4 regions of the Bacillus cihuensis genome follow, and region 3 is predicted to be linked to each of the others. Evidence: riboswitches for the same ligand, from Rfam matches in the RefSeq annotation. Region 3 holds a riboswitch; each other region holds the start of a gene.
The links. Region 3 has a riboswitch for lysine ahead of V179_RS0123695 (amino acid permease). Riboswitches for the same ligand answer to the same signal wherever they lie in the genome.
Positions count from the first base shown of each region.

Region 1: it holds a riboswitch for lysine, as region 3 does, so the genes downstream of both, V179_RS0114795 (aspartate kinase) here and V179_RS0123695 (amino acid permease) in region 3, are expected to answer to the same signal.
Region 2: it holds a riboswitch for lysine, as region 3 does, so the genes downstream of both, V179_RS0102380 (ABC transporter substrate-binding protein) here and V179_RS0123695 (amino acid permease) in region 3, are expected to answer to the same signal.
Region 4: it holds a riboswitch for lysine, as region 3 does, so the genes downstream of both, V179_RS0102160 (cysteine hydrolase family protein) here and V179_RS0123695 (amino acid permease) in region 3, are expected to answer to the same signal.

Region 1 is NZ_KI632495.1:1,873,984-1,881,607, reverse strand. It holds gene V179_RS0114810 (electron transfer flavoprotein subunit alpha/FixB family protein) at 1-153, shown strand, start outside; gene trxA (thioredoxin) at 520-834, shown strand; gene uvrC (excinuclease ABC subunit UvrC) at 1,025-2,797, shown strand; lysine riboswitch at 2,862-3,039, shown strand; gene V179_RS0114795 (aspartate kinase) at 3,135-4,367, shown strand; gene V179_RS0114790 (YslB family protein) at 4,432-4,887, opposite strand; gene V179_RS0114785 (succinate dehydrogenase cytochrome b558 subunit) at 5,245-5,853, shown strand; gene sdhA (succinate dehydrogenase flavoprotein subunit) at 5,916-7,624, shown strand, end outside.
Region 2 is NZ_AYSD01000010.1:535,915-543,538, forward strand. It holds gene V179_RS0102370 (formate/nitrite transporter family protein) at 1-275, shown strand, start outside; gene V179_RS0102375 (M20/M25/M40 family metallo-hydrolase) at 473-2,122, opposite strand; lysine riboswitch at 2,304-2,487, shown strand; gene V179_RS0102380 (ABC transporter substrate-binding protein) at 2,605-3,402, shown strand; gene V179_RS0102385 (amino acid ABC transporter permease) at 3,448-4,131, shown strand; gene V179_RS0102390 (amino acid ABC transporter ATP-binding protein) at 4,128-4,850, shown strand; gene V179_RS0102395 (RNA polymerase alpha subunit C-terminal domain-containing protein) at 5,097-5,390, opposite strand; gene V179_RS0102400 (protein adenylyltransferase SelO) at 6,084-7,544, shown strand.
Region 3 is NZ_KI632498.1:385,509-393,132, reverse strand. It holds gene V179_RS0123715 (hypothetical protein) at 1-249, shown strand, start outside; gene V179_RS0123710 (spore coat protein) at 331-609, shown strand; gene V179_RS0123705 (YusU family protein) at 923-1,177, opposite strand; gene V179_RS0123700 (FtsW/RodA/SpoVE family cell cycle protein) at 1,238-2,422, opposite strand; lysine riboswitch at 2,683-2,861, shown strand; gene V179_RS0123695 (amino acid permease) at 3,166-4,608, shown strand; gene V179_RS0123685 (YhcN/YlaJ family sporulation lipoprotein) at 4,931-5,512, opposite strand; gene V179_RS0123680 (LTA synthase family protein) at 5,750-7,624, opposite strand, start outside.
Region 4 is NZ_AYSD01000010.1:485,994-493,617, reverse strand. It holds gene V179_RS26870 (hydrogenase maturation protein) at 1-1,248, opposite strand, end outside; gene V179_RS31935 (hypothetical protein) at 1,822-1,956, opposite strand; gene V179_RS26865 (APC family permease) at 2,329-3,687, opposite strand; gene V179_RS0102160 (cysteine hydrolase family protein) at 3,704-4,420, opposite strand; lysine riboswitch at 4,720-4,904, opposite strand; gene V179_RS0102155 (hypothetical protein) at 5,476-6,327, opposite strand; partial or broken gene V179_RS29520 (GNAT family N-acetyltransferase) at 6,649-7,043, shown strand; gene V179_RS0102150 (LysR family transcriptional regulator) at 7,479-7,624, opposite strand, start outside.

The sequences.
Region 1 (7,624 bases), on a different contig from region 3:
GCGGGAATGTCCAACTCGAAAGTGATTGTTGCAATCAACAAAGACCCTGAAGCAAACATCTTCAAGGTTGCGGATTACGGTATCGTCGGCGACTTATTTGAAGTCGTTCCATTACTTATTGAAGAATGTAAGAAACTTAAAATTAACTCCTAAAAATGTCAGACCTCACACCTTATACATTGTTTATAAATTCCTTTATACGTAAAATAAATGTAATAGTGTCAAAGGGTCAGACCTCACATCCTATACACAGTTGATAAGAAACCTTTACGCGCTATTAACGAAATAATGTTGTAGTGGGGTCTGAACCCTGCCCCTTACGCTAATCTGATCTATTAAAAGCATATGTCTTGATTTTTGCAATCTGATGATGCTATTTTAAGTATTATTACGAATCTGATTGCGTATAGATACGTAAGCTAGGGGTATCTTAGCAATGAAGCAAAATAATAGTATGCATACTATAATCAATGGTATACTGTTTTTTAGAAATATAGTATTTATTAGGAGGTATATATAATGGCAATTGTACATTCAACTGATCAAACATTTACAAATGATACAAACGAGGGCTTAGTGCTTGCAGATTTCTGGGCTCCATGGTGCGGACCTTGTAAAATGATCGCTCCTGTTCTAGAAGAACTTGATGGCGATATGGGTGACAAAGTGAAAATCGTAAAAGTGGATGTAGACGAAAACCAAGAAACTGCTGGAAAATTCGGCGTAATGAGCATCCCGACTTTGATCGTGTTAAAAGATGGAGAAGTTGTTGACAAAGTGGTTGGATTCCAACCGAAAGAAGCATTATCAGAACTTCTTGCGAAACACGTGTAATTCTTTTATCATTAAGAAACTTCAAGTCTATGGCTTGGAGTTTTTTCTTTTATATATTTTTATCCCGCTTTATCGAAGTGGAACGGAGAAATTAGCGACACTAGAACGGGACTACCAATCAGTGGGAAGAAGAAAAGCCCCACTGATTGAAGTTTCACTTTATACAGATTGATTGGTTGGGAGGTTTGACATGAATCAGAGAATGAAGGACAAGCTTGCCCTGCTTCCTGATCAGCCCGGCTGTTACTTGATGAAAGATCGCCAGGGAACCATTATATATGTCGGCAAAGCAAAAGTGCTGAAAAATCGGGTTCGATCGTATTTTACCGGCACCCATGACGGCAAAACGCTAAGACTCGTCAATGAAATTGAAGACTTCGAATATATTGTCACATCATCAGATATCGAAGCGCTTATATTGGAATTAAACTTAATCAAAAAACATGACCCAAAATATAATATCATGTTGAAGGACGATAAAACGTATCCGTTCATCAAACTGACGAATGAACGTCATCCGCGCTTAATTATCACAAGAAAAGTGAAAAAAGATCAAGGTAAATATTTCGGTCCTTATCCGAATGTCATTGCGGCTAATGAAACGAAAAAGCTCCTTGACCGAATATATCCGCTTAGAAAATGTAATACATTGCCTGATCGTGTGTGCTTATACTATCACCTTGGCCAATGTCTCGCACCGTGTGTGAAAGAGGTGCCACAGGAAGAATACAAAACGATGATGAATGAAATTACACGATTTTTAAATGGCGGTTATAAAGAAATTAAAAATGAGTTGTCTGTTCAAATGCATGAGGCAGCTGAAGCACTAGATTTTGAACGAGCTAAAGAATATCGAGATAAAATTGCCCATATAGAAGTGACGATGGAAAAGCAAAAAATGATGTCCAATGACTATACCGACCGTGATGTGTTTGGCTATGCATATGATAAAGGCTGGATGTGTGTCCAAGTATTCTTTGTTCGTCAAGGTAAATTGATTGAACGTGATGTCTCGTTATTTCCGATTTATGATGAACCCGATCAAGAATTGTTAACCTATTTAGGGCAATTTTATTCAAAGGCAAATCATTTCAAGCCAAAAGAAATTTTTCTGCCTGAAACAGTCGACTTACAATTAGCTGAGCAATTATTACAAGTTAAAATTATTAATCCAAAAATTGGTCAAAAGAGAGAGCTGCTTAAACTTGCTAATAAAAATGCGAGCATTGCGCTTTTGGAAAAATTCGCTTTGATTGATCGGGATGAGGAGCGCACGATTAAAGCAGTAGAGACGCTAGGTCAAAAACTAGGTGTTTATACACCACACAGAATCGAAGCGTTCGATAATTCAAATATTCAAGGTACGGATCCTGTTTCTGCGCTTGTCGTTTTTATTGATGGCAAGCCTGAAAAAAAGGAATACCGTAAATACAAGATTAAAACGGTTAAAGGCCCCGATGATTACGAGTCGATGCGTGAGGTAGTTCGCCGCCGCTATTCAAGAGTATTAAAAGAAGGACTGCCGCTACCAGATTTAATCATAATTGATGGTGGTAAAGGACATGTTGAAGCGGTGAGAGATATTCTGGAAAATGAACTCGGTCTAGATATTCCGCTCTCAGGTTTAGTAAAAGATGAGAAGCACCGAACATCTGAACTGATGATTGGCAATCCACTTGAGATTGTTCCGCTTGACCATAGAAGTCAGGAATTTTATCTGTTGCAACGGATTCAAGATGAAGTGCATCGGTTTGCCATCAGTTTTCACCGTCAACTGCGTGGGAAAAATGCTTTTCAATCTATGCTTGATGAGATTGATGGCATCGGCGAGAAACGAAAAAAACAACTTTTGAAGCATTTTGGCTCGGTAAAGAAAATGCGAGAAGCAACGGTAGAAGAAGTACAAGCAGCAGGTATTCCACGACCTGTTGCTGAGGAGCTTGTGAAGAAATTGCAAGAATAATCTTGCTGTTCGAAATTGGGTGTGCTATACTACAGATAATTTTATATGACCTTTAACTATTTAAAGTGTTGATAGAGGTGCGAGTTTCATTAGTAAAGACTTGGAGAAGGATGAGCTTCTGTGAAAAGTCTTGAAAGGGGAAGTCGCCGAAGCAATCAAGTCTCATAGCTTGATTAGCTGGTCTGACATTGAATAAATGGCAGATTGTCAGAGCGATTTTGTTCTGGAGGGCTATCTCACTGTGATATTCGTATGTCTAGGATACGTTACCACAGCAATGAGATAATTCTCATTGCTTTTTTTGTTGGGAAAAAACAGCTGGAAAGGGTGTAACAAAGTGGGATTAATCGTACAGAAATTTGGCGGTACATCAGTAGGAAATATTGAAAAAATCAAACATATAGCAACGCGTGTCATTGAAGAAGCAGCTTTGGGGAATGAGGTTGTTGTCGTTGTGTCGGCAATGGGTAAAACGACTGATGAGCTCGTAACGATGGCGAATGAAATCAGCAGTACTCCGAGCAAACGGGAAATGGATATGCTGTTATCAACAGGAGAACAAGTAACGATTTCATTTCTTACGATGGCTTTACTTGAACAGGGGTATGATGCCATTTCTTATACGGGCTGGCAAGCTGGGATTAAAGCTGAATCGATTCATGGGAATGCACGAATATTGGATATTGATACGAACCGGGTTCAAGAACAGCTATCGGCCGGGAAAATCGTAGTCGTAGCGGGCTTCCAAGGAATTGATGCGATCGGTGAAATTATGACATTAGGTCGCGGTGGTTCCGATACGACCGCTGTTGCACTAGCTGCAGCTTTAAAAGCAGATCGCTGTGATATCTATACAGATGTAACTGGTGTGTTCACAACAGATCCTCGTTATGTAAAATCAGCTAGGAAATTACAATCGATCTCTTATGATGAAATGCTTGAATTAGCGAACCTTGGGGCGGGCGTCCTTCACCCACGAGCCGTAGAATTTGCGAAAAATTATGGAATACCACTAGTCGTACGATCAAGCATAGAACAAGAACAAGGAACAATCATTGAGGAGGAAGTCACGATGGAAGAGAATTTAATTGTTAGAGGGATCGCATTTGAAGACAGTATTACAAGGGTAAGCATTTTTGGACTGACTGGAAGGTTAACTTCATTATCTACCATTTTCACAACACTTGCAAAGCAGCACTTAAATGTAGACATCATTATCCAAAGCATAACAGATACAGGTACGACGAATTTAACATTCTCCATTAAAACAAAAGACGTAAGTGAAGTGTTAAATGTTTTAGAAAGCAATAAAAAAGAATTACAGTTTGAAAGAATCGAAACGGAAAGTGATTTAGCGAAAGTGAGTATCGTCGGTTCTGGAATGGTTTCTAATCCAGGAGTTGCGGCGGAAATGTTTGCGATTCTTGCCGATGCAGGCATCCAAGTGAAAATGGTTAGTACTTCTGAAATCAAAGTTTCTACAGTCATCCCAGACAAAGAGATGGTGCGGGCTGTTGAGACATTGCATGTCAAATTTCAGCTTGATGAAAGAGTAGTAGTTAGAGCGTAAAAAATGAGTAGAGGATCGTTAAACCTATGCAAAGCATGGCCTAACGATCCTCTTTTCTTCTTATCTACTCAATCGGGTCTTTTAAATCTAATTTTACCAATATCGTCACTCTTCCAGCACGCCGTTTCGATTCTTCAGCGCCTTCTGCTGTGAACTTTTTTTGGAGGCTGATTTGTTCAGCGAGAAATCCAGTCTCTAGTTGAAAGTGACACTCCGTGTTCAATTTAAACCGTCTTTCAACCATTATACCGGTTAATGCCATTTCAAGTTCATCTTTAGATTGTTTGACAAATGTCAAGTCCCCCCAGCCGGCACTAGAGAAAAAGTCAATGATTTCATCTATGTTGTGAAGCGGAAATTTCCTTGCCAACTGTTTTCCAGCCCAATATAGAACATGGGGAGAATCTTTGCCTAAAATATCATTTAATAATATTTCTCTAATTAATTCATAGCCAAAAATCGGGATATTCATTTCAGTATTGTCAGATATTTCTTGTAGAGCCTGAGCATCTTTTTCCATCGTATTCCCCACTTTCTATACAACTATTATATACGTTTTAAGAATTGAAGCATTAATTTTTTATAGCAAAATCCTAAATTAAATTGTTGGATAAATGACGTTTTCTGGGATTTTTCTTAAGGGAATAAGGTAACATACTATTTTTAGTTACTAATTTAATTCGCTTTAGACTAGTAAAATAATTCTATTTTAAAAAAAGAAATCTTGTATCCGTTTTCTTGACGCAATTATCAGACAGGGGTAAAATGGACATGTCAGAGGATTGTTAAATAGTTTCATACATTTAGTAAATGCAGGGGTAAGGGAGAATTGAATTTATCTTTGCGAGAGTTTTCACAAATTAAGGGGGGGCACTTTGTGGCGCAAAATCGAGAGTTTGGGAATCGTAGGCTTCATTCACTTCTTGGGGTAGTTCCGATTGGACTGTTTTTAATCTTTCATTTAACAGTCAACTATATGGCAACAAAAGGAGCGGACACCTTCAATGCAGCGGTTCACTTAATTGAATTCACGCCGATCAAGATTGTCGTAGAATTTGTTGTCATTTATTTACCGTTGATTTTCCATGCTGTTTATGGGATTTACATCGCCTTTACAGCTAAAAACAATTTAGGGAGATTTAGTTTTTTCCGTAACTGGATGTTCTTTTTACAGAGGGCATCAGGAATTATAACGTTAATCTTTCTTATTTGGCATGTGTATACAACAAGAATTCAAGCGGCACTTGGCGCTGAAGTAAACTTTGACATGATGGCAACGATTTTTTCAAGCCCATTCATGATTGCTTTTTATATTGTAGGTCTTATTTCAACTGTTTTCCATTTCGCTAATGGTCTTTGGTCATTCTCAGTAAGCTGGGGGTTAACCGTTTCACCTAAATCGCAAAAGGTCATGACTTATATAACGTTGGTAATATTCCTAGTCCTTAGCTATATTGGGCTACGTGCAATTTTTGCTTTCGTATAAGGGGTTAGAATCAATCAGTGCAAGCTAACAAGTTTTGAACGGATATGAGGGAGTGAGCAATAATGGGTAAAGGTAAAATTATTGTCGTCGGTGGAGGTCTAGCTGGATTAATGGCTACGATTAAAGCGGCTGAGCATGGACAACAGGTAGATTTATTCTCTTTAGTTCCTGTTAAACGCTCGCACTCTGTTTGTGCTCAAGGTGGCATAAATGGAGCGGTAAATACAAAAGGTGAAGGGGACTCCCCATTGATTCACTTTGATGATACGGTTTACGGCGGCGATTTCTTAGCGAACCAACCGCCAGTTAAAGCAATGTGTGAAGCGGCACCATCAATTATTCATATGTTCGACCGGATGGGTGTTATGTTCAACCGTACACCTGAAGGTTTACTAGATTTCCGTCGCTTCGGTGGAACACAGCATCACCGTACAGCATTTGCTGGGGCGACAACCGGACAGCAATTGCTATATGCATTAGACGAACAAGTTCGTCGCTATGAGGTAGAAGGACTTGTTACGAAATATGAAGGCTGGGAATTCCTCGGGGCTGTTATAGACGAAGAACAAGTAGCGCGCGGGATTGTTGGCCAAGACTTAAAAACAATGGAAATAAAAGCGTTCCCAGGCGATGCTGTCATTATGGCAACCGGTGGACCAGGGATCATCTTTGGTAAATCAACGAATTCAATGATCAATACAGGATCAGCGGCTTCTATTGTTTATCAACAAGGCGCGATTTATTCGAATGGAGAATTCATTCAAATCCATCCAACTGCACTACCTGGAGATGATAAACTTCGATTAATGTCAGAATCAGCTCGTGGAGAAGGCGGACGCGTTTGGACGTATAAAGATGGAAAACCGTGGTATTTCTTAGAAGAGAAATATCCGGCATACGGAAACCTTGTACCGCGTGATATTGCAACGCGTGAGATTTTCGATGTGTGCGTAAACATGAAGCTCGGTATTAATGGCGAAAACATGGTTTATCTGGATCTCTCTCATAAAGATCCGAAAGAATTGGATATTAAACTTGGTGGAATCATTGAAATCTATGAAAAATTCATGGGTGAAGATCCACGTAAAGTGCCAATGAAAATCTTCCCGGCTGTTCACTATTCAATGGGCGGACTATGGGTAGATTATGATCAAATGACCAATATTAAAGGCTTATTCGCTGCAGGTGAGTGTGATTATTCACAGCATGGTGGCAACCGTCTAGGTGCTAACTCTCTTCTTTCCGCTATTTACGGTGGAATGGTAGCAGGGCCAAATGCTGTTAAATATATTTCTGGTCTTGAGAAAACAAGCGAATCTCTACCATCTTCTTTATTCGATGGTTATGTGAAGCAAGAACAAGAAAAATGGGATGGCATTATGTCGCTTAATGGAACAGAAAATGCCTATGTTATACACAAAGAGCTTGGCGAATGGATGACAAATAACGTAACTGTAGTACGTCATAACGATCGATTACAAGCAACAGATGCGAAGATTCTCGAGTTAATGGAACGGTATAAAAACATTAATATCCTAGATACAGCAAAATGGAGCAACCAAGGAGCTTCTTTCACGAGACAATTACAAAACATGCTCCAATTAGCTCGCGTCATTACAATAGGTGCTCTTAATCGTAACGAAAGTCGCGGAGCTCATTATAAACCGGACTTCCCGGAACGTAACGATGAAGAATTCATGAAAACAACAATGGCTAAGTTTACTGGACCAAATTCAGCTCCTGAATTCTATTACGAAGATATTGATGTTTC
Region 2 (7,624 bases), on a different contig from region 3:
TCTTTGGAAAAATTTTAGCGATTTGGATCCCAATCACGACTTTTGTTTTAATAGGATTTCAACACGTGGTTGCTAACATGTTTATTATCTCAGCTGCTATCTTTTCAGGAAATCTATCATGGGTTGAACTATTATTGAATATGATTCCAGTATTTTTAGGAAATGCTGTTGGCGGAGCAATCTTTGTAAGTTTCTTATATTTTCTCGTATATAAAAAAGGTGATGTTAAAATGGAAGGACGTTCTGTTGAAGAAGACAGGAGAAAAATTGGGTAATTTTATTGTGATACACCTAAATAATTTCAAATCATAAAAAAATCGTTGATGACATATGAGGTTAAAAATATAAGAAGGGGGTACGTCAAGAGGGTCTATTCTCGCACTCTCTAAAATAGTACGTAGTGTTTCATACACTTATCTTTTAGATGTTGCGGGATCTGACCCTTTACTTTTGGTACCCTCTTCTACGTAAGTTACTTTAGTAGATTTTGAATAACATAATTTGTTAAGTTGGGAACGATTTCAAGAGAATATGTCATTTCCATTCTCTCCAGTTTTTTATGCGCATCTACCCCATATGGTCCTATATTAATTACAGGTACATTTAATTTGCGTATGTCTTGATAATTCACGTAGTGTTTTGTACCCCAACAAGGGTTATTTTTAGAAACGGCATTAATTCCTTCTTCATCATCACTTAGAGCAACAAAACTCATATCAGAAATGTATGGGAAGAAGTTTCTCGTTACAATTGGGTATGGATATTTAGGTTGTACCATCTCCACAGCTTGGTCTAATGCATCAATTAATAATTGTTCATCATCAGTTTTCCCTGTCAATTCAACCCTAGGAGAATATAGAGAGGAGTAAAATAAGATGATTGCAGGATCTTTATCTTTCATCCATTTCCAAGCTTCTTCAACCACTCTAGCGGCAAACATACGATTATCTAGTTCAGTGTTTGATAATAGATTTTTTTTGAACGCATTCATATGTGTCACAAATTTTTCGCCATTCTCCTGAATCAATAATTGCTCGATTTCCTCGTAAGTAAAAACTCTTGGTTGCCAATGAATCGGCATATAGGGCTCTTTGCTTATCGCACAGTATTGCTTAAATCTTTCTTCAAATAAAGAAAGGGAATTGCTAAAGGCAATCATTGCTTGTTCCTTCAGCTTTGAAAGGACCTCTTTAGGTGACCATGAATGGATAAAAAAATTATAATAGACATAGGCAGATAATGCAGTTTGAACAGTATAAGACGGTTTTAAGTCCATTTGTTTTAATGAAACCGGCGGAACGGTTGTTTCACCGTAAGCTTCGTTACAAAGTTCAGGATTATAATTAATTTGCTTTGTCAGCTCAGCAGCAATAAAGTTAGGATCCAGTCCCTCGAAGCAGGAGCCTACATGGGTTTCTGCACCGGTAATAAAGAAGGATGGCAAAAGCTTTCCGACTGTCCCTTTATAAATATAACGGTTTTCGTCGCCCTCATATCGAGCTGAAACAAAATCTGCATTTATCGCTGCCGTATAATGAAATCCATGTTCTTCTTTCCAGCTATTTAAAGTTTTTAACGCTGAAAGTATGCCGTGCGAGCTATCCTCCTCGTCACATTCTGCAAGGAAGATCATGTTTCCATCTAATTGTTCAGGATGCTCTGAATAGTATTTTAAGAGGTATAGATTACTTGCTACTCCGCTTTTCATATCAAGGACACCACGTCCGAATAACCAATCACCTGAGTCTAAATGATTTTTAGCTGCAGCAGGAAGGTTCTCATTTTTTAGAGTGTTCATTAGTTCATCTGGGTTACACGCTTGTTGCTTGAGTTGATTAAAATCATCAATGCCAACGGTATCCATATGTCCCATTAGAATAACAGTTCTGTTACTACTTCCTTTTGTCCCTTTTACAAAGGCTAGTACATTATACCTTTCATGTTCATCATCAATGGTTTGTTCCAAATGAATTTGAGAAGGATTAAGAGAAAAATATGGAAAAGAAGAGACCCATTTAAATAATGATTGGGCAATCGCTTTTTCGCCATTTGTATTTACAATACTTTCAATCTGAACAAGTTGTTTTGTAAAAGCTAATACTTCCTCTCTGCATGTCAACATAGGTTTGTCTCCTTTTTACTAGAGTGTTATTGTAAAAATGTATAACACTGGATAAATAAACGTCAAGTATTATCGAAATACTTCGATTTTTCCAACTTTTTGTTGTTTTATACGACGTCGTTATATATAATATAAATTATCTGAATAAAACAAATATTTATCCCTCATCTTTTAGAGTTTTAGATGAGGTAGAGGTCGCTATTTATATTAGTATCCTATTGGAGATTCTGTGAAATCTATGAAAATAGGAAAAAGGATAAATTGCCGAAGCTTCTGAAATCACTGTGTTCAGAATTGCTGGGGCTGCACTCGAATAGGGACAGCACTGTCACAATATGAAAAAATTGTGGAGAACTATCTTTACTAATGCTTATGAATGAGGGTGTGCAAGCGCTGTCATATCCTGAAGACAGCGTTTTCATTTTGTTGATGGACTTTGATTGATTTAGCAGTGTCTATTTTAAAAAAGGGGGTACTATTAAATGAAAAAAATGATGATTCTCATAGCGGCATCCATGCTAATTCTTTTGTCAGCATGCGGAAGCAAACAGGAAAGTGGAACAGAAAAGACGGGGAAGGCTGAAAATACGGAGATGGGGCTAGTTAAAGAGGGGAACTTAACCTTTTCCATGACGGGGATATATCCACCATTAAATTTTAAAAAAGATGGAAAATTAACTGGGTTTGATGTAGAAATTGGAACGGAAATTGCCAAAAGAATGGGACTGGAAGCGAATCCTGTAACCAATCCATGGGAAACGATTATTCAAGGTTTAAAAGCGAAAAAATACGATGCCATCATTGGGAGTATGACAGCTACACCAGAGCGTGATAAGCAGGTTGACTTTACAGAGCCGTACTATTTATCTGGGGCTCAAATTTTTGTAGCTGAAGGTAGCACGATTCAATCGAAGGATGATCTAAAAGGGAAAACAATTGGTGTTATTCAAGCAAGTACATGGAAGGATCTGGCGGATGAACTATCTGATAAGGTAAAGGGATATCCAGTTGATACAAATGCTCTTCAAGATTTGGAGTTAGGTCGTCTTGACGCTGTGATAACAGATAAAATTGTTGGCTTAAATGCTCAAAAGGAAAAAGGGTTAAAAATTAAACCAGTTGGCGAATTGCTAAATGAGGATCGAGTAAGTGTTGCAGTTAATGAAGGAAACACTGAGCTTAAAGAAAAAATTAACGAAGCGATTCAATCAATGGTCGACGATGGAACGTATGAAGAAATTAGTATGAAATGGTTTAATAGAAATATTTTGGAAAAGTAAAGTCTGGCAATACACTTTTTTTCTAAGGAGGCTGATTGAGAAATCATGGATTTTTTGCATAATATTATTGGCATCCTGAATGAACATGGAATTGCTTTTTTAAAGGCTACATGGATTACAATATCAATCACCGGTGTTTCGCTATTCTTTGGAACAATTATTGGCATCGTCTTTGCAGGGTTTAAAATTTCGTCCATTAAATTCTTAAATAGAATTTCTGATATTTATGTTGGAATCATTCGGGGAACACCGTTGATTGTTCAGATCATGTTTCTTTATTACGGAATAGCTAGTATTGTAACTTTGGATAGTTTTACGGCTGGAGCATTAGCATTAGGCATACATACAGGTGCCTATATTTCGGAAATCTTTAGAGGGGCAGTGCAGTCCATTGATCGCGGTCAAATGGAGGCAGCCAGATCGTTAGGAATGTCCTATTCACTGTCGATGAGAAGAATTATTTTTCCGCAGGCTTTCAAAAGGTCCATTCCGCCACTTGCCAATCAGTTCATAATTAGCTTAAAGGATTCATCCCTTGTTGCTTACATATCTGTTATTGACTTGTACAATACAGCTCTTAGTGTACAAGGCGAAAACTATATGCCGTTTGAAACTTATTTTGTAGTAGGCCTCTATTATTTAGTAATCGTCCTTATTTTTACATGGTTTACAAATCGTTTAGAGAAAAAAATGGATGTAAGTAAACCGAAGGAGGTTCGTATTGCGTGATAGAGATTACTAATCTTTCAAAATCTTTTGGTCCTCTTAACGTATTAAAGAGTATTGACTTGAAAATAAAAGAACAAGAAGTTGTCGTACTAATCGGTGCTAGCGGATCGGGTAAAAGTACATTGCTTCGCTGTTTAAACTTTTTGGAAGTAGCTGAGAACGGTGAGATTAGCATTGATTCAGAAAAAGTTATCCCACAGAAAACGAACTTGAATAAAGTAAGAGAAAAAGTGGGTATGGTGTTTCAACATTTCAATTTATTCCCTCATAAAACTGTTTTAGAAAATATTATCGAAGCCCCTATCTTTGTAAGAGGAGAAAACAAAGAAGAGGCGAGGGAAAAAGCGAGGATTCTCCTGAAAAAAGTAGGATTACAAGATAAAGCTCATTTTTATCCTGATCAATTATCTGGAGGACAAAAGCAGCGTGTGGCAATAGCGAGAGCATTAGCAATGGAACCTAAAGTGATGCTTTTTGATGAACCAACCTCAGCTTTGGATCCTGAACTTGTTGGAGAAGTTCTTCAAGTGATGAAGGAGTTAGCTCGTGAAGGAATGACGATGGTCATTGTGACACATGAAATGGGGTTTGCAAGAGAAGTTGCTGATCGTGTCGTCATGCTTGCCGACGGAAATATTATAGAAGAAGGACATCCTGATGATATTTTTACAAATCCTAAACATGAGCGTACACAAAGGTTTTTAAACCAGCTATTATAGATTTATCAAGAATGATAATGAAGGAACTGTTTTGGTTTTCTTTCTCTTAAGAAGATCAAAGGCACCTCTGAGAAAAACTTAAAAAATATCGAATAACACTTTCGTTACAGTGAAGGTCGCATATCTATTCACAAACAAAAACGCTTAGAGAATGATCGCTCTGAGCGTTTGAATTATTGTTTCCCCCATTAACTTAAAGCTCATTCATTACTCGAAGAAAAAATCAAAGCATTCTCTTTCTTGCTATTAGTTTCTGAATGACAACCCATTTTCCTTCAAAGCATTTCTAAGTTTAGGTAAAGAAGCCGGTCCCATACCATGAAATTGCAAAATCTCTTTTTCACTATATTTAGATAGATCCTGTAAAGAAGTTATCCCATTGTTTTCTAATGCTCGTCTTGCTGGTGCCGAGAGCAATGAAAGAAATCCATTAGTGGGTCTCCGTTCTTGTTCACAAGTCGGACAGGTTGGACAATCGCTGCTTTTATAATAGGTATGTCCATTGTTGCAAGTCCTCGCATTTTTTTCTGATGTTGTCATTTTAAAATGTCTCCTTTTTTATGGAAAAGGGCCGGGGCTTCGCAAAATCGGATCTGCACCTCTACCTTAATTAAGTGATGTCATTTGAGAACCTGAACCTTTTTCATCGTGTTAGTTGGGTTTTAGATACTCATGTTTGTTCTTCTAAAGAAATACTCTTCAAACTTGCCATTTTCCTGCTTACATTACTTCCATGGATATCTTATCTCGACAATCCCACTCTTATTTTCACAAGGCTCTTTTCGTAAAGATTGTTGTTTTTAGCAAGAAACCAATTCGAACAGATGTTGATCTTCGTTACAGATGCGAGACTCCTGCGGGAAAAGCGTGTTGAGGGAGACCCCGCAAGTGCAAAGCACTGAGGAGGCTTCTGAGACCGCCTCTACAACGGAAATCAACCCGGGTTATTAGTGTAAAAATGATTGAAAAGCAACAAAGTATGTGAAAACAGCCTTTCACAAAAACAAATATCCTACTCTCCTTTTATGGTCGAACGAATACCATCATTAATTACTAATGTAACAACTTGAATATCAAGATGTCAAAGCTAGAACAGTAATAGGCAATCAACTTTACTTAAAAGGCGCTAACTCCCTGTGGAAACGGTATAATAAATTGGCAGAAGTAGACATTAAAAAAGGAATGTAGTGTGTTTTGGAATGTACAAAAGTCAAAAGAAGAAAAGGAGAAACTATGACAACGAGTAAAGAAATAGGGTGGAACTTAGACAATAGTTATGCCCGTCTGCCGAAATCATTTTTTTCTAGCATCAACCCAACTCCTGTGCGCTCACCGAAATTGATTGTTCTTAATAATCAGTTGGCAACATCTCTGGGGTTAAACATTCAGGCGCTACAAAGCGAAGAGGGTGTAGCAGTGCTTGCTGGAAACCAGATACCTGAAGGTGCCAAGCCTCTTGCTCAAGCTTACGCTGGGCATCAATTCGGTCATTTTAACATGTTGGGGGACGGCAGAGCGGTGCTGTTAGGCGAGCAGATTCTGCCTCAAGGTGAGAGGATGGATATTCAGCTTAAGGGTCCAGGGAGAACACCATACTCCCGCGGAGGGGATGGTCGCGCGGCACTTGGACCGATGCTACGTGAATACATTATCAGTGAAGCTATGCATGCATTAGGTATTCCTACGACCCGTAGTTTAGCAGTGGTGACAACTGGTGAGTCAGTATTCCGTGAAACCGAGCTACCTGGTGCAATTATGACTCGTGTGGCTGCCAGTCATCTGCGTGTCGGTACCTTTCAATACGTTGCACAATGGGGAACAGTTGAAGAACTAAGGATTCTGGCTGACTACACAATAAAGCGTCATTATCCAGACATTGAAGCTGATGAGGACCGCTATCTATCCTTACTGCAAGAAGTGATCAAGTCTCAGGCTGAGCTTATTGCCAAATGGCAACTAGCTGGCTTTATCCATGGAGTGATGAACACTGACAACATGACCATTAGTGGAGAAACAATCGATTATGGTCCTTGTGCCTTCATGGATACCTACGACCCAGCTACGGTATTCAGTTCGATTGACATGCAAGGCCGCTATGCCTATGGTAATCAACCGTATATGGCCGGGTGGAATCTTGCCCGATTTGCTGAATCCCTATTGCCTCTATTGCATGATGATCAGGAGCAGGCTCTCAAACTAGCCCAGGCTGAGATTGCTAATTTTATGGAGTTGTATCAGGGAAAATGGCTCGCGGGAATGAGAGCGAAATTAGGGATGTTTAACGAAGAGACAGAAGATGAAGCCTTGATCAATAGCCTCCTCATTCTGATGCAGAAGCATCATGCGGATTATACGAATACCTTTTCGGCATTAACATTTGATAAACAGGAAGATACAGTCCTATTTGGCTCTCCGGAATTCACTCAATGGTATGAAATGTGGCAGGCAAGATTAAGTAGACAACAGGAATCGAAGGACTCCGTAAATCAGTTGATGCGAAACAGCAATCCTGCTATAATCCCACGAAATCATCGGGTAGAAGAAGCATTAGAAGCGGCTGTGCAAGGAGATTATAGTGTGATGGAGCGGCTTTTGGATGTTCTGTCAAACCCTTACGCACACTCCACCGAACAGGCTGAATACTCCACACTTCCGGTGTCAGCAACTCCTTACCAAACCTTTTGCGGTACTTGATATATAAGCATTTTTATCAAACCATTGACGGATTTTCAAGATAATGCTACCTCTTTTAAAAGGTAGCATTATTTTTCTTC
Region 3 (7,624 bases):
CAGAGCCAAACTCCTATCGGGGTTATGAAACAGCCACCCCAAATGGTTTCAACGAAAGATAGCCTTTATTTAAAAGATATGCTTTCTTGGAATTTACTTGCTATGAAGAAAGCTCATTTCTTCGCCGCTCAATGCCAAGATCAACAAGTCGTGCAAGCCTTGAATAAATATGGCCAAATGCATCAGCGCCATTATAACACCGTACTTGCACATCTTAATCCTGCTCAGCAAAATCAACAGTTCCAATAATCATGATGAAAGGAGATATACAATTTGCCCAATCAAAGTAAAGTGCAAAACCCTGAATCACCTATTCCAAAAACACCACAAATGAATGAACGTGACTTCGTAAATGATATGCTGAGTACAGAAAAATATTTAAAAAGTTCTTATGGAGTAGCATTAAATGAATTGAGCAATCAAACTATGTACCAGGATATTCAATCCATCTATACCGAAGTGGAAACAGCTCAAAGGGAACTTTATTACTTAATGTTTGAAAAAGGCTGGTATGCCCTGGAACAAGAAGACACGCAAAAAATCGGCCAAGCCTTTCAACAATTTAGCGGCTATAAAACGCAATTTCCTTATGGCCCTGGAATACAATAAAGTGAATCTCAATCAGTAGAGGGTTTGTTCATCGCCCACTGATTGTGTCGTCAAATCATATGCTTGCGTTTCGTTAAAGCGAGGCGACTGATGTAGGAACGTCTCCTAAGATTGCTCACATTTTGTGAGCAATGGGCGCCATTCCATCCTGTGATAATCCGACAAGCTTAGGATGGAATATGGCGTGGCGTAGATTGCCACAGAGTATTACAGCTTATGACAGACGGGTTAGCATCTTCAACTAGATTAGGCAGTTATCCTCCGCCTAAACCTTGTAGGTGCTGGTGCTGCCCCTTAATATAAAAGGAGAAGGCTAAGCCTTCTCCTTTTGTTCTCGATAATCATCGTTAAGTTTTTTTATTTCTTGAATCAGCTTAATCATATCTTGTTTTGCTTCTGGATAGGTGGCATTCCAATGTTTAGCAAGAGCAGGCATCGATTTAGCAATATACGAATAAAGTGCCCAGTATCGTACTTTTTCCTGAAGTTCAGGATCATTTTCACCAGTAAGAAGTTCCGTATATTTCTCAATTAAACCATCAAATTGCTCAGTAAATTGATTGTTCATATCAACACTCCTTTGCAAGTGATTTTTTTAAGAACCTACAAGTTAGCATTTGTGCTTTACTTATTTATCCGTAGAAAACATATATTTCTTATAATGATATCTAATACTAAAAATTAGACCCATCGCCATCATATTTCCCATCAGTGAACTCCCACCATAACTAATGAAGGGAAGCGGAATACCAGTAATCGGCAAAACACCAATAGTCATGCCAATGTTTTGAAATACGTGGAACGTAATCATACTAATTACCCCTACACAAATATACGTATAGAAGTTATTCTTCGTGTCCATCCCTGATTTCGTAATATGATAAATCAGCAAGAAGAACAAACTAACAACAATACTTGACCCAAAGAATCCGAATTCTTCCCCAATCACACTAAAGATGAAATCAGAATGGCTTTCTGGCAAGTACACTTCTCTGGCACCGATGCCACCTTCTAATGCTTTTCCTGTCGTTTGCCCTGATCCAATAGCAAGCAGTGATTTCGTTAATTGATATCCTGTTGAACTGGCGTAATTATAAGGGTCTAACCAGGAATAAATCCGTCCAAATTGATATTGCTTGACCCCTAAATATTTTTCTAAAATATCAGGATGCCAGAGAACAAAATATAATATTGTTCCAGCGACTACTGTACCGCCTGCAAAAATAGGTGTTAATATCTTCCACGAAACACCTGAAACAAAAATCACTCCAACTAAAATTGCAATTAATACAAGAGAAGTTCCTAAGTCAGGCTGCAACATAACTAGCATAATTGGTGCCATCGTTACTAGACCTAATTTCAACAACAGCCAGAAATCCGTTGAAAGCGTCTTAATTGGATTTCTTTCATGATGAGCGGACGCTACATTGGCAAGCGCTATGATCAAAAACGTCTTCATGAATTCGGAAGGCTGAATCGAACCTACATGTTTAATGACGAACCAACTCTTGGCCCCATTTATGTTAGGAGCTAACGTATCTGGGGCTATCACTAGCAAAAAAAGTAAAAAAAGTCCAAATCCATATAAATACCAAGTTATTTTCTTTAATTGATCTGAATCAATGGTAATAATAGCTGCAACAATACCTACACCAACCGCGTACCAAAATACTTGTTGTATCAAAAAGTTATTTACATATTGTCCAGATGTCTGTGCACTGTATATCGCAATACAGCTCGTAATAAATAGCAGAAATAGTATAAATGCTAATGTATAATCAATTCTGGATGAAAGTTTATTTTTTGATTCCATATTACTCTCCCCTAAGAAGGATTAAGGGAACTATGTTCAGTTGCATTTTGCGAAAATAATCCCTTTCTTACATCTATCCATTATACTGTATACCTACAAAATCACAACTATATCGTTTGTTGGATATCATCACCATATAATCAAAAATGGGCACCTATCCTATTTTGTTAAATGATAACTTACTTTTCAAAATTAAACATTGCTTATACTCTAGAAATACATTATACTACTATCATATTTAATTAAATATTCCCATTCACCGATGGGGTAGAGGCTGCAGCTTATAATAGTAAAGCGGACGAGATTCAATGAAATTCATGACTCCGTTTGAAAGGATAAGTTGCCGAAGTTTAGATAGATCATTGACTATCCAGGCTGGCGATGTTTCCGAATAGGAACATCACTGTCACGTTTATCAACGTGGAGAGCTATCTTCGGAAGGATTTAACGGACTTAAACAGCCGTCGATCTTTTTCGACTGCTGTTTTTTTATTTGCTCTTTAAAACTATTTAACCTTCCAAACAAAACCTGTATGACATGATAACAAAATGCCATCATTTACCATTTAGGATTAATCATATTCCACGCTACATTCATCTAATCCTAAATGGTGGCGGTGCGGAGCCGGATTTCGAGGTACTTTCTATACTAAAATTAGTATATGCGCTAAGCAGTTTGGCTATATTAGAAGGTTGCGGAACACTATCCCCGTGTCCTTCATACAAAAGGAGTGTATAAAATATTGGCGAATTCACCAGCTAACCCAACTCAATTAAAAAGGAGTCTTAAAGCACGCCACCTGATGATGATTTCTCTTGGAGGATCGATCGGTACAGGGATATTTTTAGCAAGTGGCGGCGCTATTCATACAGCAGGACCAGGAGGAGCACTGCTCGCCTATGCAGCTGTAGGGATCATGGTTTATTTCTTAATGACCAGTCTTGCCGAAATGGCGGCTTACATGCCAGTAGCTGGGTCATTCAAAGTGTATGCAACGAATTTTGTTGACCCAGCATTTGGTTTTGCCATCGGCTGGAACTATTGGTATAACTGGGCAATTACGATTGCAGCAGAGCTTGCTGCCGTTGTATTGATTATGAAATTTTGGTTCCCAGAAAGCCCTTCAATTATGTGGAGCGCACTTGCACTTGTGATTATGTTTGGCTTCAACTACCTGTCTGTTAAAGGCTTTGGTGAAGCAGAGTTTTGGTTTGCCCTTATTAAAGTTGTAACGGTCATTATCTTTATTATTACTGGATTTTTAATGATTTTCGGTATTATGGGTGGAGAATCTGTTGGCTTTACTAACTTCACAATCGAGGACGCACCGTTTAATGGCGGATTCTTCGCTATTCTCGGTATCTTCATGGCAGCTGGTTTTTCTTTTCAAGGTACAGAATTACTCGGAGTAGCTGCAGGAGAAAGTGAAGAGCCAGAAAAAAATATTCCAAAAGCCATTAGCACTGTATTTTGGCGGATCCTTCTGTTTTACATTTTATCTATTTTTGTCATCGGGATGATTCTTCCTTATACAGATGAACGATTATTAAGTGATGCGGTTTCCGTAAGTCCATTTACACTTGTATTTGAACGGGCAGGATTTGCCTTTGCTGCATCTGTCATGAATGCCATTATCTTAACATCTGTATTATCCGCAGGTAACTCAGGCATGTATGCCTCTACTCGTATGCTTTGGGATTTAGCACGCGATGGTAAAGCACCGAAATTCTTAGGTAAATTGGATAAAAGAGGCGTGCCAGTCAATGCCTTAATTGCAACTACTTTAGTTGGATCGCTTGCCTTCTTAACCACTTTCTTCGGAGATGGTGCAGTTTATATGTGGTTATTAAATGCTTCCGGTATGGCTGGTTTCGTTACATGGCTCGGTATTGCCATTAGTCATTACCGATTCCGTAAAGCTTATATTGCTCAAGGAAATGACGTTAAAAATCTTCCTTATCGGGCAAAATGGTTCCCATTAGGACCATTATTAGCACTATTTCTATGTATTTTCATTATATTAGGGCAAAACTATCAAGCCTTTACAGGAGGCGGGATCGATTGGAATGGAGTATTTGTTTCTTATATCGGTTTACCTCTTTTCTTAATCGTTTGGCTTGTCTATAAAGTTAAATACAAAACAAAATTAATTCCTTTAAAAGACTGTGATTTTGAAAGGGAATAAATAAAAAAGCAAGGTCAGACTCCACATGAGAGTCTGACCTTTTTTTAGGATAGCCTGTTCTAATAAATTGGCTCTGATAAACTTGCCTGTTGATTGCAACGAGAGGCGTTCGCTTTCCGCGGGCGGGTCCGGGAGCCTTCTCAGCGCTGCGCGACTGTGAGGTCTCCCTTTGATTCACTTTTCCCGTTGGAGTCCACACCTTCTGCTCCAATCAACATAATGTCAAAATCAACAATGAGCTTTAACATAGCCAATAAATTATGGTAAGGAATCTAATATGCTTTCCTCACGTAATCCGGAGATCAAAGCTATCCCCCTACAGTTAATGTGCAGACGGAAAAACTCGTTTCACTGTTTCAGTGAATTCATTGGCAAAACCAGAAATAGGATGGCCATTTCTTACATCATTCGAATAGCCTTGCATCCGATCAATAAAGTCAGGATTCGAGGACACGTACACATTTTCAATTGATGGATCAGCTGCTCTCACTTTATCTGCTATTTTCTCCTCTACATTCCGCGCTAACTCATTGCTTCCTTTATCCGATAGCTCAGCAGCAACATAGGCACTGTTTCCCATTACCATCACTGAAGAACTATTCACTTCTCGCAATTTATTGACTTCCATAGCAAGGTCGTTTCCTTCACGGATGTTATTATTATTAGTGTTGTTTCTTACATTATAGTTCCGGTTGTAGTTTCCATTGTTCTCATTGTAGTTTACATTATAGTTCCCGTCATAGTTCCCGTCATAATTCCGGTTAGGATTCATGTTTGGGTTATAACTTACATTTGTTGGGTTATCCACACCTTGTTTTTTAGTCCCCTGATTGGCATTGTTGGCTGTACACCCTCCAACAAATAGTGTTGCTATTATTCCGCCCGCAATGATTGCGTTCTTCATATCCATCACTCCTTTTTAGTTATTACAAATTTAGTGTTTGTAAGAGAAGATGAAATATGTAATAAACGAAATAAATAACCTGAAACAAATACTTCCATGTAAAACACTGGTCTTGTTACCTACATCGACCTTCTTTTTAAATTTACGCGTCGAAACCAAATTTTCGTTTATTTTGCAGTAAAATCATCTGCATAGACAAAAAAACAGGCAAGAAGAATCATCTTCCTGCCTGTTCCCTTATTCTCCAGATGGTTCTTGAGTAGGTGCTTCCACCGTATTATCCACCGGAGCTTCTTTACTTTCTTCGTTATTATAATTATAGTCAGAAGGTTTAATTGGTGTGAAACCCTTAGGCGTATAGAAACGCAATAAATCTCCATTCACAACCTTATCGGAGTACTGAAGTAATTTTTGCGCAAGCTGTTTTGTTGCATCAATTTCTTCTGTTTCTTCGATTAATTCCCCTGTATTGGTATCATAGTATTTCCCTTTAATTGAAGTGATAGTTGGTGTAACAAAATCTCCATTTCGGAATGGAACCAATTCGTGATGGTCTTTAGACAATAAATCTGTCCCAAATTGAACAAACTCTTTCGTATCAACACCTAATAAGTGCATAAGAGTAGGCATTAGATCAATTTGGCCTCCATACGTATGGTTGACTCCACCCTTGACACCTGGTGCATGAATCAATAAAGGTACACGTTGTAATTGTGCGTTTTCGAATTCCCCAACTTCAGTTCCAAGTACTTTGGACATAGCTCTCATATGGTTTTCTGAGATTCCATAATGGTCACCGTACATGACGATTACGGAATTATCATATAAACCGGATTCCTTTAAATAGGTAAAGAACTCCTTAAGTGCTTCATCCGCATATCTGGCTGTTTGGAAGTAATTATCAACTGATTTATCACCTGTTGTATGAGGTCCAATCGTTGTTAAGTCTTGATTTATCGAATACGGAAAATGGTGAGACACTGTGATAAACTTCGAATAAAATGGCTGTGGCAATTTATCAAGCATCGGGATTGATTCTTGATAGAAAGGCTTATCCATCAAGCCATAGCTCATTGTATCTTCTACATTCATATCATAATAGCTTGCATCGTAAAAACGATTAAACCCAAGCGCTTTATAAATCTTATCGCGGTTCCAGAATGTCTTATAGTTACCATGAAAAACAGCAGACGTATATCCTTTTTCCCCTAAAATAGCTGGTGCAGCTTGATACGTATTTTGATCATGTGTCGTAAATGCTGAACCTTGTGGCAAGCCGTACAATGAGTTCTCAAGCATAAACTCTGCATCAGATGTTTTACCTTGACCAACCTGATGGAAGAAATTATCAAAGTACATGAAGTCTGTGCTATGCGCTAATGAGTTTAAGAATGGTGTAACTTCTTCTCCATTAAGCTTGTAATCAATAAGGAAATTCTGCATCGATTCCAAATGGAGATAGATCACATTCTTGCCTTTTTCAGCACCGAAATATTCCGGATTTGGTTCAGCATACATCGCTTTTGTAAAATTAACAATTTCAGCGATGTCAGTACTGTTTGCCGTTGCTCGCTGTGCATATGTTTTCGTATTCTGTACAGCATCATATACCATGTAATTATACATACCTAAATATTTAACAATATAGTTACGGTCAAATGTTCTTGTGAGTAGTTGCGGACGGTCTTTTTCCGCTAATGCAAGGTTTACCGAGAAAATAGCAATCCCAGCAAGGAAAACCATAGCAACCGTACGGCGTTTTATTTTCATTTCACTCGGCTTAATTGCTTTAGAATAATACAAAGCAATTAATATGATTGTATCCAAGAAATACAAAATATCATACGGTTTGAATAACGCTAACACACTTGGACCTAAGTCTCCAAAGTTTGACGCTTGAGTAAGTGTTGGTAAAGTAATGAAGTCAGTAAAAGAACGATAATAAACGATGTTCGAGAACAAAATGGCAGATAAAATGAAATTTAACCGAATCACCCATTTATATGTTTTTTTCCCCTTTGCCAACAATGCGATCCCAAAAAATAGAACGGCTGAACTAATCGGGTTAATGAATAACAAAAATGATTGAAGTTTGTTATCTATTCCTAAATT
Region 4 (7,624 bases), on a different contig from region 3:
GTTAAGTACGATGCCTTGTCTGGCATATACATAGTCTGCTGCCAAAGCTAGTATTACCCCTCCAGCTCCAGCGTTCCCTTGCATTGCTGAAACAATTAATTTAGAGTCTGTCAGTAAAATCTCTCGTACTAAATCATCCTTCGCATGTATGTTTGCCCAAGATTCGTCTGCAGGACTTTCTGCATTTTCAATGGTATTCAAATGTATACCATTCGACCAGAAGTCATGTCCTCCCATTAACACAATTACCTTGATATCTATTTTTTTCGCTTCAACTAACGCATTTTTTAAGCGCATACATTGATCCGTACTCATAGCTCCATTATAAAAATTGAAATGCAAATACCCAACTTGTCCTTTTTGCTCATAATAGATTTCTCTAAAGGTTTGTCCTCCGTATGAATCGAATGGAGTGAGTGGTGCTTCTTTTATTCTATGTAATATATCTTCTAAGACCATTGTAGCGGGTAACTTAAATTCACCTTTTTTCTTTAGATGAGTAATCCACACAGCTCCATCCCCAGTGGCTCTGCAAATAGCTCCATCACGATATGCCAAGATTTCACCCGGTTCCCCCGTTAATCGATCTTCTTCATGTACGCCAAAAAGGTAATATTCTTCGCCACAGATTGTATCAAGTACACCCGGATTACTATCTGCTGCACGAATTTTACGTGCAATTACCTCTGTAGCTTCATGCCAATCTAATTTTCTATCCATCTGCTTCATTGTCGGACGAAGTGTTCCCTTAACTTCTTTTTTGCTATAATCAAGTGGTTCCGGGATAAAAGTTCCTAGTTCAACCTTTTCTATCACATCTAATAACCCTTTAATAGCTGCTTGTGTGACTTCATGACGATAGATGTTACTTTTAGTAGCTTTAGTCATGACAAAGTTTTGACTAGACCAAATGTCACCGGCATCCATTTCCGCATCCGCCTGAAGCAATGTAACTCCCCATTGTGTTTCGTCGTCCATAATCGCCCAATCCAAAGATGATGGCCCTCTATCTCCTTTGATTCCAGGGTGAACAATAATGCACACATGACTTCTCCATATTAATTCCGGAATAGCCGTTTTTAAGAAAGGAGCAATAATTAATTGAGGGCTAAATTGAGTAACAGCTTCTATCATTTGATCTTCACTGCCGGCTAATTGAACGAAAACCTCATGTCCCCGATCTGTGAGTTCTACAAAAGCTCTCTGACTAAGACTGTTGTGTGAGGTTGTGATAAACAAAATACGCATAGTAATATCTCTCCTTTATCAGAAATTATCTCTAGATTAAATAAAAATAACTGCATCTAGTGAACCAATACCCTGTTCACACGTTTTTAAAGTCCAATTTTTAATATACAAATTCATTTTCATAGAGCTTAGAGTATACTAAGCAGACTATATTTTTTGACACAAAAAAAGACTAACCATTCACTGAGTAGTCTTAAATTATTTTTCTATAAGCTATTTAAATGTCGAGTAAGTTTTATGGGGTGTAGCATCTTTAACAATGCACAAAACCCAATTAGAATGACATTTACTTCAATAGAACTTTTAGAAGATAACAAAGATTTTTGCACCCAGATGACTTAACTATTTCTGACTTAAACTCGTGTCTTTGCACCTACATATTTTAAAAATCTATCTTTTAAATTTTTAAAATAATAAGTAAATTCTACAATAAATTTACCATATCAATCCAATACAGTAAATGTTTTATAATGAAAATAACTAATAATTCAAAAAAGGGACATAGGTGAACTGTCCCATTAAACAAATCTATGAAATGAAATATTAACAGAACAATATCCCTTTCCTAATACTTTAGTCGTTACAAAGTGGTATACCTACTGATTTTAAGGCTTCAGCTATATCAGCTGAAATTTCAACTTTAACGGGTTTCCCCAAAATTGTATCGATTAAATAAAATTTACCTTTAATTTCCTTTATACATTTCACTACTTTCCCCTCCTTTACCTATGAAACTAATATTAGGTATTCTTAGATCCCTATCATCTTTATGCATAGCTTAGGGAAAGACGATGTCTCCCGTGATTCCATAATTTCATAACCTCTGTATGGATCATGTCCCGGTATTTTGCAGTCGTGGAAAAATCATACCTCCAGTCTTCTATTAAAATATCTTACTTTTATATTTGTATGGTATAAATTGAAATTCGAATGGGACAAAGTGTTATTTATCTAGAAGGAACATAGGGACAGTAAGTCCTATGCTAGTGATAAAAACAAAATGAAAAGGCATGAACTCAAGTAATAATACCGAGCTCATGCCTTACAAACTATCTATAAATAAAGTATTAATCTGACCAATTACAAATCGATAAGACTTGGAGGTAGCTTTCTAAATCCTTTTGTTGTAATAAGTGCATAGACAACCCCAATGGCCATCCATATAAAGCCTACTTTCAACGTCATTGGTGACAAATTAATAAATAGGTAGAAACAGATTAAGAAACCTAGGCCCGGAATTAATAAATAACGGACAAATTTCTTCTCTTTTTTACGGAAATAATAATACACAATGACTGATAAGTTAACAAACATAAAGCCAGTTAAACCGCCAAAGCTCATTAATTCGGCAACAAAATCGATTGATAAGAAAAGTGCTCCAGCAATACTAATGCTGCACATTAATAATATATTGTAGATAGGTGTTTTATATTTAGGATGTAAATGTGTAAAGAATTTTTTCGGCAGGACTTCATCACGTCCCATACTAAACATTAACCGTGAAGCACTTGCCTGACCTGTTAAACCAGCTGTAAAAGTTGATACGATAATCGCTACTGTATAGAGTGTTACAAGCACTGCACCACCTGCTACATTCGCTATATCAAATAATGCCGTATCGGCTGAGCTAAAGTTATTCACATCTGGCCATACTAGCTGAGCAATATACGCTTGCACGATAAATATAACCCCACCGATTAAACAAGAAAGAATGGCTGCTTTCCAAATATCATTTTTGGGATTCACCGATTCTTCCGATAATGTTGTAATCGAATCAAATCCTAAAAATGAGAAACATGCCATCGCTGCACCTGAAATGATTGCCGTCGTCACAAATGTTTCGTTATTAAAGAACGGAGTGATCGATACTAAAGCAGATGCACCGCCTTCTCCCATAATCGACTTTACACAAAAAATAACGAAGATGACAACAACAATTCCCATAAATAATACTAGAATTTGGTTCGTTTTTGCCGCCATTTCAATTCCAAGAATATTTATTACCGTAATAATCACAGCAATAATGAATACCCAAACCCAATATGGAATGGATGGAATTAATGCATTAGCATAGGAAGCACCAACCATAAAGACGATTAAAGGCACTAATACATAGTCCATAAACATGGCCCAACCGGCAAAAAATCCCAAATGCGGATTGATCGCACGTTGTGTATACGTATACGTTGACCCGGAAACTGGAAACGCTGCGGCCATCCTGCCATAGCTATATGCCGAAAACATCATCGCAACCATCGCGATTAAATAAGCTAACGGCAACATACCGCCAGTCGACTGTGCTGCATAACCATATATATAAGCAGGAGCTATTGGCGTCATAAAGGCGATGCCATAAATCACCAAGTCCTTCAGTGTTAGGACACGCTTAAAATGAGGAGCAGCACTGTCTTGATTTACATTACTTTGTCCTTGACTCATCTAAAAAGCTTCCTCTCTATTTTTGAACGACAGTAAGTTGTTCAATTTCCTCTGAAATGAATTGAATGGTTTCATCTGTGCTCATGACTTGGCAATAAATTTGATTCATGATCATGATTTCTGCATCATGTAATTGTTGTGTCGCTGCTGCACAAGCATCTTCTACTAAAATCACTTCAAAACCCGCATCTGCTAAGCTACGTACAGTTGAGGCAACACATTGGTCTGTTACAACACCAGTACAGACAACTGTTTCAATGCCCATGTTACGAAGTAAAAACTCATAGTTTGTACCACTTAAAACGCTATCTGTCGTTTTATTTACCACGATTTCATCTTCTAATGGTTTTAATTCATCTACCATTTCTGCACCCGGATCACCGATTGGTAATAAAATATTGTTCCAACCTGGACGACGTTGTACAGGAGAACGATCACGTCCATTCTTATGATGACAAGCAATCCGTCCGAAAGTTACTTCTAATTGATTGGCACGGAAAAAGTCTAATAGTTTTTTATTGTTTGGAATTGCTACGTTATCAATACGGTCATAGAAATATTCCCACTTATCGAACATTCCCTTTTCACGTGCAACTTGAGCATCTAGCCCATCACGGCTAATAAATTGATTCTGCATATCAACAACTAAAAGTGCAGTTTTTGCTGGGTCTAATTTCATTCTAGCTTCGCCAGTCGGAATAAATTCGTAATAAAGAGTTTGGTGTTTGTCCATAATCATTTCCTCCATAATAGCTTCATAAGCTATATTCATTTTTTTCAATACAAAATATTTGTGAGCCTCGTATCCTAACTTAAACGATGAAAAAGGTTCAGGTTCTCAAATTGTATTACCTTACGAAAGTGGTGGTGCGGAGCAAATATTTTTGAAGCCCCGCCCTTTTCCACAAAAAAAGAGATTCCCCTATATGCTAAAGGAATCTCTTAAAGGCAATAAAAAAAGACTATATACCTTCCGAGAAAGAACCCGGAAATCGATGTAGCCATTCCAAATTCCTCACCCTTTTATCTCATCTGAGAGATAGCACATCTTAATAAGTTGGGAAACTTATTAAGACAGTCCTGTAATTATTCATTACAGACCCAGCACATAATGGCGAGAACTCATTATATACTTCGGCGATATTTCCTTCTGCTTAGCTTCTTCGTCTTCTCGGACTCCACTAAGCACTAATAAATATCGCGCCTCTACCTCACAATCATAAAAAGCGAGGTGTATTGATTTACTGAAATTATTATATAATTATAAATATTACGATGTCAATTTAAAAATTTACCATTACTAACCTTAGAAATAAGCAAATTATTAAAAACGTTTACAAACAGAATAATATATTAACATAATTCAAATAACTCCAGTTCAAGATTTTCTTTTAAACAAACAAGATCCGCTTCAGAATAGCATAAAAACTCATTTGCGATTTATGATTGCAAATGAGTTTTGTATCACTAGCTAACATCTAGCTTGCTTTAAAAAAATGACTTGTATGAATTTTTTTACTTTAATTGTTTTGCTTAAGCATTGATATAAACCACCATCAGATCTCGTTTATTCAACTAAAGAAAACGATTAAAAATTGGAATATCTGCAACAGTCTCATATATTAAGATCTAAAGCCACGACATCACGTACTTTGCCGGTTAGCTTAGCACGCCGGGGACATAGAAACAGGAATCTGTCCCATTGGACATCTAAGAAAGGAAATATTTGAGGACGCTTTATTTACTAAAAAAAAATAAACTTACTATTAAAGAATTACACTCTTTAGTTCAACGGTGTGATATTTTCTTTTCTTTAAGTCTTTTACTTAATTCTTTAAAGTTTTGTATTACATCAGGCATTGATAATTTTTTTGCTAACATGCTCCCTTTCTGAATAGAGTCTGAGGCTTCGTCTAATAAATTTGCTTTTAGTTGAGCATCTGCAAGGCAATACCAATAAAACCACGCATCCATTTTTGAAATCTTAGCGTCAAAAAACCTTTTAATTTTAGGATAATATCTAGAATATAATTCTGCATTAAGAATCAACTTTTCACCATTCCATGTTAGTACATCCACAAAATAAGTATCAGCTATATACCGTTGCCAAACTGCTAAAGCTACTTTTTTATTTTCATTCAATAGGTCTAATTTATGATAAGGAACCTTAGCTATCATTTTAAATGAATGATCAGTCCACTTAAAAATTTCAAGTTGGTTTCCTGCTGAAGCACCAATTGTCCAACCGAATAAATATTCATTGATTCCATCACCAGTAATATCTGCGAAACCTGAAAAGTGCAACCCCACTGCTTCTCTTTCTGTCTCCCAAATTTTTATCCAACTTTTCTGCTCCTTTTTTAATAAAATGACCCCGTACTGAGAAGGCGATGGCTGGTCTTTTGCTTTTATTTCATATGTAATAATGATTTCTTTCTGGCCATCTTGGTTAAAGTCATATTGTTGAATTGGTTGTGTTGACAAAGGGTTTTCAGGACTTACCAGTAATGAGTTTGACGGTATAAACTCTTTAACTATTTGTATGAACTCTTTATTTTGTTCACTGTCAGCGTAAACAAATATCTGAGAAAGATTTAATATCCCGAATATCAGTATGAACAATAGTATTATTTTCTTCATCAACTTGCCCCCTTTAAACCGGCATTTAATGATATAGTTCCCTGATATTCACTTTTTATATTTGAACTATTTAGAAACGTACTATTAATCTCAACTGATGGATTGCTAGAAATACATGATTGGATGGACAAAAATACATTGAATCTTTTTACTTAAACTAACTCTGTTGATATTTGAATAAATCGAACACTTTTGTTCTATAATGGACGTAAAATAGGACGAGAGTGAGTTGTTAAGAATGGCATTGAAGGACATCATCCTAGATATACAGCAGATCAATACCGCCTGAAAGAGTTCTTTGCTAAATCTTTATCTTCCTAAGAGTGGTTTCATAATCTGGTAGATAAACATCAAGAGTTAGCACTTACAGATACTGCTCACGTATTTAGTGTGTTTAGAAAAGAAGATGGAACACATTTAGGAATGGTTGATTTTTCAACCTTGCAAGAGATGATTTCCAATGGGGAAGGATAGGATATACCATCCATAATCAGTATTGGAAAAAAGGTTACGGCAAAGAAGCAGTAAAAGAAGCTCTTAACATTGCGTTTCAACATTTGAAATTCCGTATAGTAGCTCATATTAACATTGATAATATACCTTCTATAAAATTAGCAGAAGGTATAGGTATGGAATTCGAATGTATTCGGAAAGGTTTTATAGACGAATATGATGAGTGGACAGACCACTTAATTTATTACAAGAACTCAAAGTAATTTTCCAACAATCGGGAGATTTAATTAAACAAGGGGACTCCGTTTTTGGGAGTTCCCTATATTTATTATAAAAATCAACATTATTCTTTAACAAGGTTTCTTCTTAAGTCTTTTTTTCTTCACTTTTCCTTTTAAAAAGGCTGTTTTCACATACTTTGTTGCTTTTCAATCATTTTTACACTAATAACCCGGGTTGATTTCCGTTGCAGGTACTCGCTTTCCGCGGGCGGTCTCAGAAGCCTCCTCAGTGCTTTGCACTTGCGGGGTCTCCCTCAACACGCTTTTCCCGCAGGAGTCTCGCACCTTCCACTACAATCAACATCTGTTAATTGGTTTCTTGCTAAAAACAACAATCTTTACGAAAAGAGCCTTTAAAAAATATAAAAAGGTATCCTATCCTATGAAGAAATATACCCCTAATTTGCTTAAGACTTGTTAGACCCAATTTTCAGCATGGTTTCTAATTAAAGAAATCATGCTATTCATGGATGGAGAAAGCCATTTATCTTTATGATACGCAAGAAATGTAGAAATTGCCGGATGTTCCGGTTCAACTTCTTCTCCTTTTAGTTTATCGCTTT